3 regions of the Terrabacter sp. 2RAF25 genome follow, and region 1 is predicted to be linked to each of the others. Evidence: riboswitches for the same ligand, from Rfam matches in the RefSeq annotation. Region 1 holds a riboswitch; each other region holds the start of a gene.
What was found. Region 1 has a riboswitch for S-adenosylmethionine ahead of metX (homoserine O-acetyltransferase MetX). Riboswitches for the same ligand answer to the same signal wherever they lie in the genome.
Positions count from the first base shown of each region.

Region 2: linked by a shared signal. The riboswitch ahead of AB4091_RS13110 (putative leader peptide) and the one ahead of metX (homoserine O-acetyltransferase MetX) in region 1 are both predicted to bind S-adenosylmethionine.
Region 3: linked by a shared signal. The riboswitch ahead of AB4091_RS09615 (aminotransferase class V-fold PLP-dependent enzyme) and the one ahead of metX (homoserine O-acetyltransferase MetX) in region 1 are both predicted to bind S-adenosylmethionine.

Region 1 covers NZ_JBFRGJ010000008.1:305,757-311,475, forward strand. The annotation lists gene AB4091_RS19140 (EcsC family protein) at 1-579, shown strand, start outside; gene AB4091_RS19145 (YkvA family protein) at 674-1,198, shown strand; gene AB4091_RS19150 (DUF4192 domain-containing protein) at 1,334-2,650, shown strand; SAM riboswitch class IV at 2,760-2,874, shown strand; gene metX (homoserine O-acetyltransferase MetX) at 2,889-4,145, shown strand; gene AB4091_RS19160 (universal stress protein) at 4,281-4,679, shown strand; gene AB4091_RS19165 (RNA polymerase sigma factor) at 5,000-5,719, shown strand, end outside.
Region 2 covers NZ_JBFRGJ010000004.1:270,143-275,861, reverse strand. The annotation lists gene AB4091_RS13125 (hypothetical protein) at 74-229, shown strand; gene AB4091_RS13120 (2'-5' RNA ligase family protein) at 260-802, opposite strand; gene AB4091_RS13115 (DNA-binding protein) at 810-1,001, opposite strand; SAM riboswitch class IV at 1,310-1,422, shown strand; gene AB4091_RS13110 (putative leader peptide) at 1,457-1,540, shown strand; gene AB4091_RS13105 (amino acid ABC transporter permease) at 1,701-2,714, shown strand; gene AB4091_RS13100 (amino acid ABC transporter ATP-binding protein) at 2,711-3,472, shown strand; gene AB4091_RS13095 (ABC transporter substrate-binding protein) at 3,560-4,579, shown strand; gene AB4091_RS13090 (ABC transporter substrate-binding protein) at 4,624-5,649, shown strand; gene ssuE (NADPH-dependent FMN reductase) at 5,659-5,719, shown strand, end outside.
Region 3 covers NZ_JBFRGJ010000003.1:139,776-145,494, reverse strand. The annotation lists gene AB4091_RS09620 (endonuclease/exonuclease/phosphatase family protein) at 1-878, shown strand, start outside; gene AB4091_RS09615 (aminotransferase class V-fold PLP-dependent enzyme) at 956-2,341, opposite strand; SAM riboswitch class IV at 2,378-2,503, opposite strand; gene AB4091_RS09610 (DNA translocase FtsK 4TM domain-containing protein) at 2,717-5,668, shown strand.

The sequences.
Region 1 (5,719 bases):
GGCAAGGGCCCGTTCGACTCGGCCCACAAGGTCGCCACGAAAGCGCTCGAACAGGCCCACGGCGACCGCGACCAGGCCTTGCGCGTGCTGATGCGCGACCACCGCCAGCTCGGAGCCGTCGGCGGTTTCGCGACGGGGCTCGGTGGGTTCTTCACCATGCCGGTCTCGTTGCCCGCCAACATCCTCGAGTTCTACCTGCTGGGCACGCGCCTGACGGCCGCCACCGCGAAGGTGCGCGGCTACGACATCGACCAGCCGGAGATCCGTTCGGCGGTCCTGCTCACCCTTGCGGGGGCCGACAGCGACGACCTGCTGAAGAAGGCCGGGCTCCAGGTCGCGGGCGGCAAGCTGTCCTCGCTCGCCTTCGAGCGTCTGCCCGCACCCGCCCTCATGGTGCTCAACAAGGCCGTCGGTTTCCGGCTGCTCGGTCGCATCGGGCAGGGCACGTTCGCGAAGCTCGGGCGCGCCGTACCCCTCGTCGGGGGACTGATCGGCGCCGGCGTCGACGTCTACATGCTCGGGCGCATCGGCAAGCAGGCGGCCAAGGAGTTCCCGCCCGTCGCGACCTTCGGCCGTTGAGCGGCCGCACCCGTGCGAGCGGCGCGCACATCACTGTTTCGCAACGCCCGCGGCGTGGGGGAATCGCGTCGCTGACCCGCTCGTTGGGCCGGGCATGAAGACCCCGTCCCGCATCAAGATGGCCGCGACCGTCGCGTCCGTCGTGCGTGCCTCCTCACGACCCGGCGCTCCGGGCCTCGCGCAGCGGGCGCAGGCGGTGCCGCGCCTCGTGCGGTCCACTCTCGACGGCACGTATGCCGGCACGACCGTGCGGCGCCTCGGCCTCGTCGGTGCAGCGGTCGCGTACGTCGTGTCTCCCGTCGACCTGCTGCCCGAGGCGGTGCTCCCCGTGCTGGGGGCGGCCGACGACGCCGTCGTGATCACGTGGGCCATCAAGGTCCTCCTCGAGGAGACCGACCGTTTCCTCGCGTGGGAGGCCCGTGACGTGCCTGTCCGGGCGGGCGGCGTCAGCGACGGGATGCGCCGCGACCGCGACACCACGGGGGCTGCCGCGCCGGGGCGCGTCGCCGGATCGCGCACGGATCCGGGGCGGTCCGAGCGCGTGAGCCTGCCCGAGGGTGTGCGCCAGGCCGCGACGGACTATGTGCTCGAGTCGGTGCGCAAGCGTCTGGAGCGCTGACTCTCGAGCCTGCGACGACCGCTCCTCCAGCCCGGGTGCCGGTGGCGATCCACACCCCCTCGGGCCGAGCGGCCTTGGTCCACAGGCCTGCCCGGGGGCCTGTCGGCGTGTGGCCGGCGCGACCACGCTCGATCCATGCCGAAGATCTCATTGTCAGGGCCAGCTGAGCTGCTGACCATCATCCCCTTCCACCTCGGATTCCAGCCCGAGCGCAGCGTCGTCGTCGTGTGCTTCCACGGCAAGCGGCTCGGACTCGTGGCCCGCCAGGACGCCGTCGACCATCCGGTCGCGACCGAGTCCGCTCCCCAGCTGCTGCCGACCGTCCTCGACGGGAAGCCCTCGTCGGTGGCCGTCGTCGGCTTCGAGGACGAGCCCGACCAGTCGCTGCCCCTCCTCGAGGAGCTCGTCGAGGGTCTCGAGCGGGCAGGTGTCGTCGTGCGCGAACGGCTCGTCGTCCGCGGCGGGAGGTGGCGCTCGGTCGGGTGCGACTGCTGCCCCGACGAGGGGTGGCTGCTGCCCGAGCAGGCGGACGTGCCTGCCGTCGCGAGCTACGTCGCCCTGGGCCACTCCGTGCTTCCCGACCGAGCCTGCCTGGCCCGACTGGTCGAACCTCTCGACGCGGGCGCCCCGCGCCATGCCCTGACGGTCGCAGCCATCGACGACTGGCAACGCCGCTACGCAGATGCCGGCGGCTCGATCTCGGGTTCCGTGCCGGGCCCGGAGGCTGCCCGGTCGCGCAGGTCGGGTTGGAGGCGCCGGCCCGCTGACGCCGGTCTCAGTGTCCTCGACGGTGGTGACCTGTCGGCGAGACAGTTCCTCGTGAACGACGCGCTCGTCGCCTGGAGCGGCCTGCTGCACGGCGAGATCGAGGGCTTCGGGCTGGAGCACTGGCTCCCGGCGGTCGTCGGACCCCTGCGTGACGTGGAGTTCCGTGACGCCGTCGTGGGCTGGCTCTGCCCGGGCTCGGTGTCGCTGGAGTCGTTCCCCGACGAGCTGGTCGCCATGCTGGAGGTCTTCCTCGGCCCCGATCTGCACGTCCGCTCCTCGGCCGTTGCGGGTTCGGCATCGGCACCCGCGTCGCCCGCCTCCGCCTTCTCGTCTGGTGCCGGGCGCGGCAGTATGGCCGAGTGGATGAACGACCTCGACGGTGACTCGGAGGTACGAGACGACGCACTCGCGCCGAGCGCGCTCGACGGTGGCTGGGACGACTGGGACGATGCAGCAGCACCGCGCCTGCTGCTCTCGCGGCTCGAAGTGGTCTGCCGCATGACGCCGGCGGCCCATGCCGCGCCGCTGCTGTCCGTCGTCGCGTCGCTCGCGTGGTGGTGCGGTGACGGGGCCCGTGCCGGCGTCGCGGCCGACAGGGCGCTCGACCTCGAGCCAGACCACTGTCTGAGCCTGCTCGTCCGGCAGTCGCTCGACGTCGGGCTCCGACCTCCGGCGTGTGCCTAGGTGGTGCGTCCGCGACCCCACGGGGCTCGCTCGCGCTCCCGCGCTGGGGCGTCCCATGTCGTGGACCAGAGGGTCTGCTGCGGTGCGGCCCTCGGTTATGGTGGGCGAAGGTCATGAGTACCAGCGACAAGCCCCGGCTCGCTGGTCGGCAACCCTCCGTCGCGGTGGGGTGCCCCGGGTGAAGACCTGGCCGCACCCGCCGCGGGTGTGCGCAAGCGCGAACACCAGGAGTGCCTCGATGACCGTTACGCACCGGAAGCAGAGCACGCGTCGTCTCGCGCGCCCGGCCCCGGGCGCTGAGCTCGCGGGCGGGTCTCGTCCGGTCGGGCACGAACCTGCGCACGACGAGCCGTTCCGACGACAGCGCCCGGACGGCGCGTGGCGTGACGGTGACCACGTGGGCCACCGCCAGTTCGCGGACATCGGCGACGTGGAGCTCGAGCGCGGGGGAGCGGTGCCCGACGTCCGCATCGCGTACGAGACGTGGGGCCGGCTCAACGAGGCCGGAGACAACGTCATCCTCGTGGAGCACGCCCTCACCGGCGACAGCCACGTGGTCGGTGAGGCCGGCGACGGTCACGCCTCGCCGGGTTGGTGGAACTCCCTCATCGGCGCGGGTCGCACGGTCGACCCCGACGAGTGGTTCGTCGTCGCCGCCAACGTGCTCGGGGGCTGCCAGGGCAGCACCGGTCCCTCCAGCCCCGCCCCCGACGGGCGGGCCTGGGGAAGCCGTTTCCCGTACGTCACCGTGCGAGACCAGGTGGCGGCCGAGCGGGCCCTGCTCGACCACCTGGGCATCCGCCGACTGGCGGCTGTCGTCGGCGGATCGATGGGGGGCATGCGCGCCATCGAGTGGGCCGTCACGCATGCCAACGACGTCGACCGGTGCATCGTCCTCGCGTCGACCGCCTACGCGACCGCCGACCAGATCGCCTGGTGCCAGCCACAGCTGCTCGCGATCCGCAACGACCCCGACTTCGCCGGCGGCGACTACTACGCCGGCGACCGTCGCCCCGATGTAGGGCTCGGCCTCGCGCGCCGTATCGCCCACATCACCTATCGCACCGAGAGCGAGCTCGACGAGCGCTTCGGGCGCGAGGCGCAGCTGGGTGAGGACCCGTTGCGTGCCGGCGACCGGGGCAGGTTCGCCGTCGAGTCCTACCTCGACCACCATGCCGGCAAGCTCGCGCGCCGCTTCGACGCCAACTCGTACGTCGTCCTCACCGAGGCGATGAACTCGCACGACGTCGGCCGCGACCGCGGTGGTGTCGCGGCGGCCCTGGCGAGCGTCGAGGCTGACTGCACCATCGTGTCCGTCGACACCGACCGGCTCTACCCGCCGCGCCTCTCGGACGACCTCCATGCGGCGCTGCCTCGCTCGCACCGCGAGCACATCACGTCGGCGTTCGGGCACGACGGCTTCCTCATCGAGGAGGACCAGGTGGGGCGCATCGTCAGTGCCGCGCTCGCGCGCGGGCGGGCCGACCACACCTGAACCGTCCTGCGGCTCGGGGTGTTTCGGGCCGCGTCGGAGGCACCGACCGCAGGCTCAGCGCGGCACGCGCCGTGTGACGTGATTTCGGGTACGGTGCGAGCACTGCTTGTTTCCGTCCCAAGGAGGTCCGGGAAAGTGGCCATCGTCGTTGGTTATGTCGCCACCAAGGAAGGTCGCGCGGCGCTCAAGCGAGCCGCCGAGGAATGCGTCCTGCGAGGCACGAAGCTCGTCGTCATCAGCTCCCACCGGGGAGGCAAGGACTTCGACGCCAACGAGGCGCACCAGTTCGAGACCGAGCTCGCCCGCGTGCAGGCACTCCTCGATGAGAGGGGCCTCGAGCACGAGGTGCGCCAGCTCGTCCGCGGCAACGACCCCGCCGAGGACCTCATCTCCGTCGCCGAGGAGGAGAAGGCCGACTTCATCGTCATCGGCCTCCGGCGCCGCAGCCCGGTGGGCAAGCTCATCCTCGGCTCGAACGCCCAGCGGATCCTGCTCGACGCGAGCTGCCCCGTCCTCGCCGTCAAGGGCGATTGACGCCCCTTCCACCCGGTCGCGACGGACCCGGTTCACGTCCCGCGGCTGGTCCGGCGCCACGCTGCACACCGGTGCGTTCGCTCGGACGCCCTGAGGCGCTTTATAATGTCTGAGTACCGGATCGCACGAGGCGGACCGAGAGATCGACTCAGGGGTCGACTCCGACAGGCCAAGCCCTTCCGGCACCAACCCCCATTCTCGTTCGTTGTGATGATGCATGCCCGCTTTCGGGTCGATCATCCGACGAGACCGTGCGACGAAAGGCGACTGCATCCGTGCCCAAGGCAACAACCGCTGGAGCTCCGAAAACCCTGCCGAAGGTGTTCCAGCACGAGGCGATCATGCAGCTCCTGGTCAAGGGCAGCACCAACGGAACCATCACCGGCACTGAGATCGCGCGAGCGCAGGTCGACGCAGGTCTCGACCTCAAGCAGATGAAGCCGGTCCTCACGACTCTCGAGGCCCACGACATCGAGATCGTCGTCGACGCGCCGCACTCCAGCACGACGAAGAAGACCCGTTCAGGGACCAAGGGAGGCAGTGTGGCCACCGCACGCAACACGACTGCCGCCGCGACGAAGTCCGCCACACGGACGACGACCGCGACGACGAAGACCGCCGCCAAGAAGGCTGCCACCAAGACGACGTCGGCACCCGGCGCCGTCGAGGGTGACGAGACGGCCGGCGCTGCTACCGGCCGGTCGACGGCAGCCAGGACGACGGCCAAGAAGGCCACGACGAACGCCGGTGTGGCCAAGGCCGCCGCCAAGCCCGCGGCGAAGAAGACGGCTGCCAAGAAGACGGCGGCGAAGTCCGCCGCCACCTCCGCCGACGGTGCCGCAACCGCCGGTGCCGAGGACGCTGACGACGCCGAGCCCGACGACGCCCCGGTGGGCGAGCTCGAAGAGGTCGTCGACGATGCTGCCGAGGACTCCGACGACGGCGAGGGTGGTCCTGCTGCCGGAGCCAAGGCCGAGGAGGCAGAGGAGTCCGGCTTCGTCATCCGCGACGACGACGAGGACGACGCCCCCGCGCAGCAG
Region 2 (5,719 bases), on a different contig from region 1:
TGACCTCGTCGAGGGATAGGCCCAGGGGCGCAAAACCCTGACGGGGCCGAGGGCCCGGGAGGAGAATCGGGCTGTGAAGATCTGGCCCCTGTCCTGCCACATCATGGGGTGGCACCAGTTCCGGCGGAAGCCGGGTGACACGGAGATGCTGGTCTGTCAGCGGTGCGGCAAGCAGGAGCTGGCCTGGACGAAGCGGATGCGCGACAAGGCCGACAACCCCTGGTCATGACGGGACCCTGCTGACGGTCCCGCCGCTGCCTCAGCCGCCGAGCGGGAAGGACCGCATGAGCCGCCAGCCCGGAGTGGCGCTGGCCAGCGGTGGTCCGCTCCAGAGCTGCAGCCGGTCGACGACCTGCGACAGCGGGAGCTGTGACGCCAGCTCCTGCTCGATGGCGCGTAGTGCGGCGACGCCGCTGCCGTGACCGACCGTCAGGTGGGGGTGGAGATCGTCGAAAACGCCGCCGTAGATGGGGTAGTCGGGGAAGGCCCGTTCGACGCGACGGGTGAGGGCGACGATGGACCCCAGGTCATCGGGTTCGAGGAAGAGGACGTCGTCGCCGAACCACCCCGTCCTCGAGAACATGAGATCCAGCGCGGGCGTCGCGCGGCACAGCGCCGCGAGAGCCGACAGGTCGCCGTCCTCGACGAGCGCCCAGGGCTTGAAGGGGTAGGCCACCGTGACGTGGGCCGGGACGCCCATGCGGGCCGAGAGGTCGTGACGCTCCCGGTGCCGGGCCACCGCGGGCTCGGCCGCCGGGATGGCGAGCAGCAGCGCGGACTCGGCCGAAGTGTCGGAGGTCATGAGCTGACTACGAGCGCAGGGACAGGCCGGCCGCGTCGAGCGCCTCCTCGAGGATGCGCAGTGCTCGCGGGCCGAAGCCGTGCAGGGTGAGCAGTTCGCTCTCGTCGTGGTCGACGAGCTGGTCGAGTCGTGTCACGCCGATCGAGGACAGGGCGCGGGTGGCCGGTGCGCCGATCTTGGGCAGGCCGTCGTCAGGCATGTACCGATGGTACGAGGCTTCGCCCTGACCGTCCGGACACCTGGCGTCCGACTGCGCGAAGCGACGATGTGGGTTTCCGTGCCACCCGCCGCGGGCGCGGTGTCTCAAGATGCAAGAAGGACCACAACCTATTTCCGACTGATTTGCTAGGAATTAGATCCGGGAAGGGCGCGGCGATGGAGACGAAAAGCCATGCGCCACAGTCGGACTCGCACTCGACGGCTCGAGATCGGCATTGCTCCAATCGATACGAAACGGCCGCTTGGCCCGATTGACGGCCTCGGGGAGGGTTCGTAGTGTCATCGACAGGTCAAGAGTTCCAGCGCAAAGCCCCGGCTCGCTGGACAGCAACCCTCCTCCGCGGCGGGGTGCTCCGGGTGAGGACCAGGCCATCGCCAAGTGGCGACGGCAAGCGCGGACTCGAGGTGATCGGGTTCAGGACCCGAGGAGCCGTCATGGCGCGCACCACGAGCACCCGACTGGTGCTGCGTCGTCACGTCGACCTGCTCCGTGTGTCCAGCGCGCTCTGTCGTCGCTGACGACGGACCGACGCGGCCGCCGAGCACCTCGGCCGGCCTCCCCGGTGCCCGGCCACGCGCGGTGACCCCGCCCAGCCGCTGCGCCGCAACCGAATGACCCTGCCCGCCCGCTCGCCCGAGCGGCCGACGGGCCCTCCGACGCACCTTCAGGAGACCAACCGTGTCCACCACCTCGGCCGTGCGCCCACTCGCCACGGACCCGCCGCCCACGGCAGCCCCACCGGCACCACTCCGCCCCGCCACCGCCCCTGCCCTGACCGTCGTGCCGCGTCGCAACCCCTGGACGTGGGTCGGCGTCGCGGCCGTCGCCGTGCTCGTCGCGATGTTCGTCAACGGCTTGGCCACCAACCCCGGTTGGGACTGGCCCACCTTCGCCCGCTACTTCGCGACCGAGACCGTCATCAAGGCGCTGGGCACGACGATCCAGCTCACGGTCCTCGGAACCGTCGCCGGCTTCGTCCTCGGCGTCGCGCTGGCCGCGATGCGCTTGTCTCCCAATGCTTTTCTACGATCGGTCGCTTGGGCCTACATCTGGGCGTTCCGGTCCATCCCGTTGATCGTCCAGCTGCTCTTCTGGTTCAACATCGCCTACCTCTACCAGACCGTCTCGTTCGGCCTGCCGTTCGGGCCGTCGTTCGGCAGCGTCGCGACGAACGACCTCTTCGGGGTGCTCGGTGCCGCAGTGCTCGGCCTCGCCCTGCACCAGGCGGCGTACGCTGCGGAGATCATCCGGGGTGGCATCCTCTCGGTCGACGAGGGCCAGCGCGAGGCCGCCTCGGCCCTCGGCATCCCGCGCCGCCGACAGTTTCTCCGCATCGTGCTGCCCCAGGCGATGCGCTCGATCCTGCCGAACGCCGCCAACGAGGTCATCAGCCTCTTCAAGGGCACCTCGATCGTGTCGGTGCTCGCGATCCCCGAGCTCTTCTACCAGGTGCAGGTGATCTACGGCCGCAACTCGAGGGTCGTGCCGCTGCTGCTCGTCGCGACGGTCTGGTACATCATCCTCACCACGCTGCTGTCGATCGGCCAGTACTACGTCGAGCGCCACTTCGCCCGCGGAAGCTCACGCACGCTGCCGCCGACGCCGTTGCGGCGTTTGCGTTCCCGCTGGGCCGCCTTCGCGACCTCGACCTCGCGCACCGACGGCTCGACCGTCGAGGGGGTGGCCCGATGACCGCCGTCGTCGACCTCCGCGGCGTCACGAAGTCGTTCGGCCCGAACCGTGTGCTCGACGACGTCGACCTCGAGCTCGCCGAAGGCACGGTCACCGTCATCCTCGGCCCGTCCGGCTCCGGCAAGTCGACCCTCCTGCGCACCATCAACCACCTCGAGAAGGTGGACCGCGGGCAGGTGCGGGTGGGCGGCGCCCTCATCGGCTACCGCCAGGTGGGAGAGCGCCTCCACGAGCTGCCCGAGCGTGAGGTGCTGCGCCAGCGCAGCCGCATCGGCTTCGTGTTCCAGAACTTCAACCTCTTCCCGCACCTGACCGTGCTGGACAACGTCGTGGAGGCGCCGGTCTCGGCGCAGCGTCGCCGTCGCGACGAGGTGGAGTCCGAGGCGCGCGCCCTGCTCGACCGGGTCGGATTGGGAGACAGGGCCGCCGCCTACCCCCGGCAGCTGTCGGGAGGCCAGCAGCAGCGCGTGGCGATCGCGCGCGCCCTGGCCCTGCAGCCCGACGTCATCCTCTTCGACGAGCCGACCTCGGCGCTCGACCCCGAGCTCGTGGGGGAGGTGCTCGCCGTCATCAAGGAGCTCGCCCGTGACGGCGCCACCCTCGTCGTCGTGACCCACGAGATCGGCTTCGCCCGCGAGGTCGCCGACACGGTCGTCTTCCTCGACGAGGGACGCGTCGTCGAGCAGGGGCCCCCGAGCCAGGTCATCGACCAGCCGCGCCACGAGCGCACCCGCGCCTTCATCGACCGCGTCCTCTGACACCCGCGCCACCCACACCCACCCCTCCGGCCGCCTCGCGGCCACCCAGCTGACTCGCACCCGACACGGGTGCCGAGAGGAGACCTCATGTCCGCACGCCCGCACACCGTCCGCCGTCCGACCACGTATGCCGTCACCGCCCTCGCGCTCACCGGTGTCGTCGCGCTCGCCGCCTGCTCCGGCGCCGCCGAGGCGAGCTCGTCCGGCGCCGGAGCCGGCGCCGCTGCCCTCAGCCCGTCCGCAGCGGCGGCCGGAGTCAACACCTCACCCGAGCAGAACCGGGTCACCGCCACCAAGGACGAGAAGGCGGCAGCACTGCTGCCCAAGGCGATCCGCGACCGCGGCACCATCACAGCCGCGAATGCCGGAGCCGGTGGCGGCACGCCACCGCTCGTCTTCACGGCCGACGACGACAAGACGGTCATCGGCGTCGAGGTGGACCTCGCCCACCTCTTCGCCGACAAGCTCGGCCTCGCGGTCGAGACGCCGGCAACGAGCTGGGAGAACGTCTTCCTCGGCATCGACTCCGGCCGCTACGACGTCGCCCTGACCAACGTCACGGTCACCGAGGAGCGCAAGGAGAAGTACGACTTCGCCACCTACCGCAAGGACGACCTCGCCTTCGAGGCGCCCAAGGGCGGCCCGTGGAGGGTCAACAGCGGCAAGGACATCGCCGGCAAGACCATCGCCGTCGGCTCAGGCACGAACCAGGAGAAGATCCTGCTCGACTGGAACGAGGCCAACGTCAGGGCCGGCCTCCCGGCCGCCACCGTCAAGTACTTCCAGTCCCAGACCGACTACTACCTCGCACTCTCGTCGCACCGCATCGACGCGTACTTCGGCCCCAACCCGAGCGTTGCCTACCACGTGGCCACCGGCGGGCAGACGGAGGCCATCGGCCACTTCTCAGGCGCCGGCGACAAGCTCCAGGGCCTCATCGCCGTGCTGACCAAGAAGGGGTCCGGACTCGCCGAGCCCTACGCAGCGGCCATCAACTCGGCGATCGCCGACGGCAGCTACGCCCAGGTCCTCAAGCGCTGGAACCTCAGCACGGAAGGTCTCGAGAAGTCCGAGGTCAACCCGCCCGGCCTGCCCAAGACCAGCTGACCGCCGACCCGGACCACTCGAACGCATTCCAGGAGAGAACACCCATGAGTAGCAGGCGGATCCACGTGACAACACGACGCAGGGCACTCCTCGCGGCGGCCGCGTTCCTCACCACCGCGACGACGCTCGGCGCCTGCGCCGACCCGGCGCCGACCGGAACCGCGGAGGTCGACCCGAAGGATCTCGGCGGGTCCAAGGTCCTTCCCGTGTCCTTCGACACCTCCGCCGACCAGAAGCGCCCGACGGGCAAGCTCCACCCCGAGATCGCCGCCGAGCTGCCGGCGGTCGTGAAGGCCCGCGGCACTCTCGTCATCGGCAGCGGCGGCGCAGGCGGCGGCATACCCCCACTCGCCTTCACGGCCGACGACAACCGCACGCCGATCGGTGTGGAGGTCGACGTCGCCCACGTCGTCGCCGACATCCTCGGTCTGGAGCCCGAGGTGCAGACCACGAGCTGGGAGAACCTCTTCATCGGGGTCGACTCCGGCAAGTACCAGGTCGCGATCTCGAACGTCGGCGTCTCGGAGGAGCGCAAGGAGAGGTACGACTTCGCCACCTACCGTCTCGGGCTGCACGCCTTCGAGGCAAAGAAGGGCTCGGGCCTCATCGTCAAGGGACCGGCCGACATCTCGGGCAAGAAGGTGGCCGTCGGCTCGGGCACCCTCCAGGAGGCCATCCTGCTGCGCTGGAACGAGGAGAACGCCAGGGCCGGCCGCACCCCCGCCGAGCTCGTCTACTACCAGGGCACGACCGAGTACTACCTCGCCCTCGACTCCGGCCGCATCGACCTGTACCTGGGCCCCAACCCGACGGCGACCTACCACGTCGTCACGGCGGGCAAGACGCAGATCGTCGGCACGGTGTCGTCGAGCTACCCCATCCCGGGCAAGGTCGGTGTGCTGACGAAGAAGGGCAACGGGCTCGCCAAGCCGATCTCCGACGCCATCAACGCGGCCATCGCCGACGGGAGCTACGCGAAGGTGCTCGAGCGCTGGGGACTGACCGCCGAGGCGGTCCCGGCGTCCGAGGTCAACCCTGCCGGACTGCCCAAGCCGACCGGGACGAAGTGAGGCACTGACATGGCCAGCATCGTCACCCTCGCATCCAGCCCGTCTGCCGCGTCGCGCACCGACGCTGTCC
Region 3 (5,719 bases), on a different contig from region 1:
CGGCATACCTCGTCGTCGTTCTGCAGACCGCTGGTCCCTTCGTGCTCATCGGTCTGGCGCTGCTCACCGTGGCGGCCCTGGTGCTGCGCCGGTGGGCGATGGCGCTCCCGGTCGTCGTGGCACTGGCCGTGGCGATCGCGGTGGCCGCTCCCTCGTTCCGGGCCTCGTCCACGCCCAAGGCCGACCCTGACCTCACGGTGATGTCGGCCAACGTCTGGATCGGCTCGGCCAACGCGAACCAGCTCATGGATGCCGTGCGGTTCCACGCCGTCGACGTGCTCGTGCTCGTCGAGGCGACCCCCGCCCTGGTCCAGCGGCTCGACGCCGAGGGGGCGGGCGACTACTTCAACCAGCGCGAGGGTGTGGCCCGTCCCGGCACCTTCACCGGCACGCTGGTCCTCTCGCGCTATCCGCTCTCGGTGCGCAACGCCGGCACCGACCCTGCGGTCGAGGACACCCCGAGCGCCCAGCCGGAGCTCGACGTCACGGCGCCGAACGGGACCGTGCGCCTCAAGGTCGCGCACCCGACAGCGCCCCTGCGTGGTGACACCGTCGAGTGGCGCGCCGGGCTGAGGGCGCTCCAGACCTGGAAGGAGCGCCTCGACGGCGACGAGCTCGTCGTGATGGCCGGTGACTTCAACGCGGACTACGGGCACCCCGGCCTGAGAGACCTCGCCCAGGGGCTCGAGGACGCGCAACGCACCGACGGCCAGGGCTGGGTGCGCACCTGGCCTTTCGCAGGCAACCGTCTCCCGGCCTTCGTGCAGCTCGACCACCTGCTGAGTCGCGGCCTGACTGTCGTCTCCGCCGGGCAGGTCGCGATCAACCGGGCTGACCACGCCGCGGTCTGGGCCAGCTACTCGCTACCGAAGCGCTGAGCGCACCGGGGCCAGGTCAGTCGGCCGGCCGGGCCCGGCCCCGGCCCCGGCAGGGTGGCCAGGTCGCCGACCGAAGGTCACCAGGGACGCTCGACCTCGACGTCGCGTGGGTCGGGGCCGTCGACGGCCCATCCCGAGTCGGACAGCGTCCAGTCGGCCGACGGGCCGTGCTCCACGAGCCCCGCGACGGCCGAGACGAGACGCTCGACGCCCTCGAGCGTCGAGCCGAGACCGATGCTCGCGCGAACGGCGGTGCCCGACCTCTCGCCCCACGGGTCGTCGAGGAGCTCGTCGACGAGCAGGTGGGCGCAGAACTTGCCGTCGCGCACTCCGATGCCATGCTCTACCGAGAGCACCTGCGAGACGAGCGAGGAGTCCCAGCCGTCGATGGTGAACGCGACGACGCCGACGCGGTCGTGGCCCTCGCCGAAGATGGAGAGCACCTCGACGCCGGGGACCTCGTCGAGGCCGGCGCTCAGGCGCTCGAGCAGCTGCGCCTCGTGGGCCTCGATGACCTCGCGGTGGCGGCTGATCGTCGCACACGCGGCGGCGAGGGCGATCGCGCCGATCACGTTGGGGCTGCCGCCCTCGTGGCGGGCGGGGCCGGTGGCCCACGTCGTGCCCTCCTCGGTGACCGAGCGCGTCGCGCCGCCGCCGAGCAGGTAGGGGTTGCCGGCGTCGAGCCAGTCGGAGCGCCCGGCCAGCACGCCTGTGCCGTAAGGGGCGTACGTCTTGTGGCCCGAGAAGGCGACGTAGTCGGCGTCCCAGCCCGCGAGGTCGATGGTGCGGTGGGCCGAGAGCTGGGCGGCGTCGACGGCGATGCGGGCGCCGTGGGCGTGGGCCAGCGCCGCGAAGCGCTCGACGGGCCACACCTCGCCCGTGACGTTCGAGGCAGCCGTGAGCACGACGAGGCGGTGGCGCGACGGGTGGTCGTCGAGGGCCTCCTCGAGCAGGGCGTGCGCGTCCTCGACCGTCTGCGGCACCGGCAGGCGCACGGTGCGGAACCGCCCCCAGGGCAGCAGGGTCGAGTGGTGCTCGGTGCCGAAGACGAAGACGGTCGTGCGACTCGGCAACGCCTTGCTCAGCAGCGCCCACGAGTCGGTGGTCGTACGCGTGAAGATGACCGAGTCGTCTTCGCGGGCGCCGACGAACGCGGCCACCTCGGCGCGGGCCTGCTCGTACCAGGCGCTCGTCAGGCGTGAGGCGAAGCCGGCCCCCCGGTGCACGGAGGAGTACGTCACCAGGGCCCGGTCGACGGCGGCCTTGACGGTCTCGAGCGCGGGCGTCGAGGCGGCGTGGTCGAGGTTCGCGTATGCCGTGTCGCCGCGCAGCGTCGGGACGCGGAGCCCCGCGCCGACGACCGCCGGCAAGGAGGCGGCCTCGGGGACGACGTGCAGCGCGCGCGTCCGGACGATGGGGGCGGGGGTGCCACCACAGAGTGAGGTGCTGGGAAGAACCGACATGGGAGTGCTCCAGGGGCCAGGGACCCACCGGATGCAGGTCCGCGCTTGCCGACCCGGATCACACGAGCTCATCGGGGTCGACCTGGTCGTCACCCGGAGCACCCCACCGCGGAGGAGGGTTGCTGGCCAGCGAGCCGGGGCTTGTCACTGGCACTCATGACCTGGCATCGAAGATAGGCGGGCGCTCGCTGTGTGTCCACCCTCCGGTCCACAGGTGTCGGCATCTGAGACGCGTCGTCGACCAGGCGGGCCGGTGGCGACAGGGTGATCTTGGTGTCAGCGCCCCTTCCGGGAACCCCGGCTGCCGTCGTGCCGATGTGCCCTGTTGCGCGTGTGACGCGTGAGTTCAGAGGTGCCTTGACGTACGGTGCGACCATGGGGTCACGTCCGTCCAGCAGCCAGCGCTCGAGCACCGCCGCGGCCACCCGCGCCAAGGGGGCGACCGGCAGCGCCTCGTCACGCCCACCCGCTGCCCGCTCGACCCGCCCCGCGCAGCGCAAGCCTGCCGCGCGCAAGCCGCCGGCGAAGGCCGCCTCCAAGACCCGTGACGGCGGGCTCCCCTTCCCGCTCAGCGCCATGCGGAGCACCTGGATGGGTGTCTCGCACATGGCCGGGGGAGCGGTCCGACGCGTCGGCCACAGCGCCGCCGACCTCGAGCCCGAGCACCGCCGCGACGGCATCGGCTTCGCACTGCTCGCCCTCGCCGTCGTCGTCGCGGCCCGCGAGTGGTGGGGCGTCGCCGGTTCGTTCGGCCAGGTCGTCCACGCGATCTTCGCGGGCACGTTCGGCCGGGTCGCGTATGCCGTCCCGCTCGTCCTGCTGGCCCTCGGCCTCCGCATGCTCCGCGCCCCCCAGGACGAGGCGACGACCAACCGCATCGTCGTCGGCACCGTCGCGCTCACCTTCGCCGCCTGCGGTCTCGCGCACCTGGCCGACGGCATCCCCAACCCGCCAGACGGGGCCGACGGCATGCGCGCCGCCGGCGGCATCCTCGGCTTCCTCGCCTCGAGCCCCCTCGCGGCCGCCGTGTCGCCCTACGGCGCGCTCGTGCTGCTGGTCCTGCTGGGCATCTTCGGCCTGCTCGTCATCACGGCGACGCCCGTCAACCTGATCCCGGCGCGCCTGCGTCAGCTCAAGGCACTCGTCATCGACCGGGGCCACCACGACACCGACGTCGAGCCCCACGCCGGCGACGACGCACCGGCAGCCGCGGTCAAGCGGGCGCGGCGCAAGGCCGTCGACCTGTCCGACCGCGACGGCGACGAGGCCTTCCGTCAGGCCGCGCAGAAGGGCGCCGACGACGACGAGCCGACCACGCGCCTGCGTCCCGGCGAGAAGCGCCCGACCGCTCCGGGCGTGCTGGCGCCGCGGCCGTCCGGCGAGAAGGCCATCGACGCGACCGACCCGAAGACACTCGGTGCCCCCGACACGAGCAAGGTGGGGCCCAAGGCCGAGCTCATCCCGCCGCCCATGTCCGACCTGCCTGCCCGCGTCGAGCAGCTGAGCCTCGGCGGCGACATCACCTACCAGCTGCCCGACCACTCGATGCTGACGCCCGGGCCGCCGCACAAGACCCGCAGCGAGACCAACGACCGCGTCGTCGAGTCGCTGACCAACGTCTTCGACCAGTTCGACATCGACGCCGCCGTCACCGGGTTCACCCGTGGACCGACCGTCACGCGCTACGAGGTCGAGCTCGGCTCGGGCACCAAGGTCGAGCGCGTCACCGCCCTCTCCAAGAACATCGCGTATGCCGTCGCCTCGGCCGACGTGCGCATCCTCAGCCCCATCCCGGGCAAGTCGGCCATCGGCATCGAGATCCCCAACCTCGACCGCGAGAACGTCTCGCTCGGCGACGTGCTGCGCAGCAACACGGCCCGAACCAACGAGCACCCGATGGTCATGGGCGTCGGCAAGGACGTCGAGGGCGCGTACGTCATCGCCAACCTCGCGAAGATGCCGCACCTGCTCGTCGCCGGCGCCACCGGCTCCGGCAAGTCGAGCTTCGTGAACTCGATGATCACCTCGATCCTCATGCGCTCGACGCCCGAAGAGGTGCGCCTCATCCTCGTCGACCCGAAGCGCGTCGAGCTGACGGCATACGAAGGCATCCCGCACCTCATCACGCCCATCATCACCAACCCCAAGAAGGCCGCCGAGGCCCTCGCGTGGGTCGTCAAGGAGATGGACCAGCGCTACGACGACCTCGCCGCGTTCGGGTTCAAGCACGTCGACGACTTCAACAAGGCGGTGCGCGCCGGCAAGGTCAAGCCGCTGGCCGGCTCCGAGCGCCAGATCACGACCTACCCGTACCTGCTCGTCGTCGTCGACGAGCTCGCCGACCTCATGATGGTCGCCCCGCGCGACGTCGAGGAGTCGGTCGTGCGCATCACGCAGCTCGCACGCGCGGCCGGCATCCACCTCGTCCTCGCCACGCAGCGTCCGTCGGTCGACGTCGTCACCGGCCTCATCAAGGCCAACGTGCCCTCGCGCATGGCCTTCGCGACGAGCTCCCTCGCTGACTCGCGCGTCGTGCTCGACCAGCCCGGTGCCGAGAAGCTCATCGGTCAGGGTGACGCGCTCTTCCTCCCGATGGGCGCGAGCAAGCCGATGCGTGTGCAGGGCGCGTGGGTCAACGAGTCCGAGATCCACGAGGTCGTCAAGTTCGTCACGACGCAGCTCAAGCCGAACTACGTCGAGAACGTCACCGTCGCGGCCCCAAAGAAGCAGATCGACGACGACATCGGCGACGACCTCGACGTGCTGCTCCAGGCCACCGAGCTCGTCGTCACGACCCAGTTCGGCTCGACGTCGATGCTCCAGCGCAAGCTGCGCGTCGGCTTCGCCAAGGCCGGCCGCCTGATGGACCTGCTCGAGTCGCGCGGGGTCGTCGGGCCCAGCGAGGGCTCCAAGGCGCGCGACGTGCTCGTGCGACCCGACGACCTGCCGCAGACACTGGCCCTGCTGCGCGGCGACGAGGTGCCGCACCCCGTCGTCGACGAGCCGCCGACCGACGACGGTCCGTATGCCGCATCGCCGGTCGACGTCGTCGACGAGGACTCCGACGGTGGCACGGCACACGGCGACGACACGGCCGGCGACCCGGACGATGCCGACGCGACTGCGATGCCACGACGCACCGCGTCGCTCGTCGCTGAGCGCGGCGAGCGTCGTGAGTCCGGCGACGACTACGACGGCGACAGCACGCAGGCGATGCCCGCCGCGAGGTGGACACCCGGCGACATGACGCGCACCGTCGACGAGGACGACGAGGAGTCCGAGGACGCCTGGAACCTCACCGACCGCGGCGGCCGCGAGCGCTACTGACGCACCCCCCCGGCCCCACCCCCACCCCCACCCCCACCTCCAACTCCAACC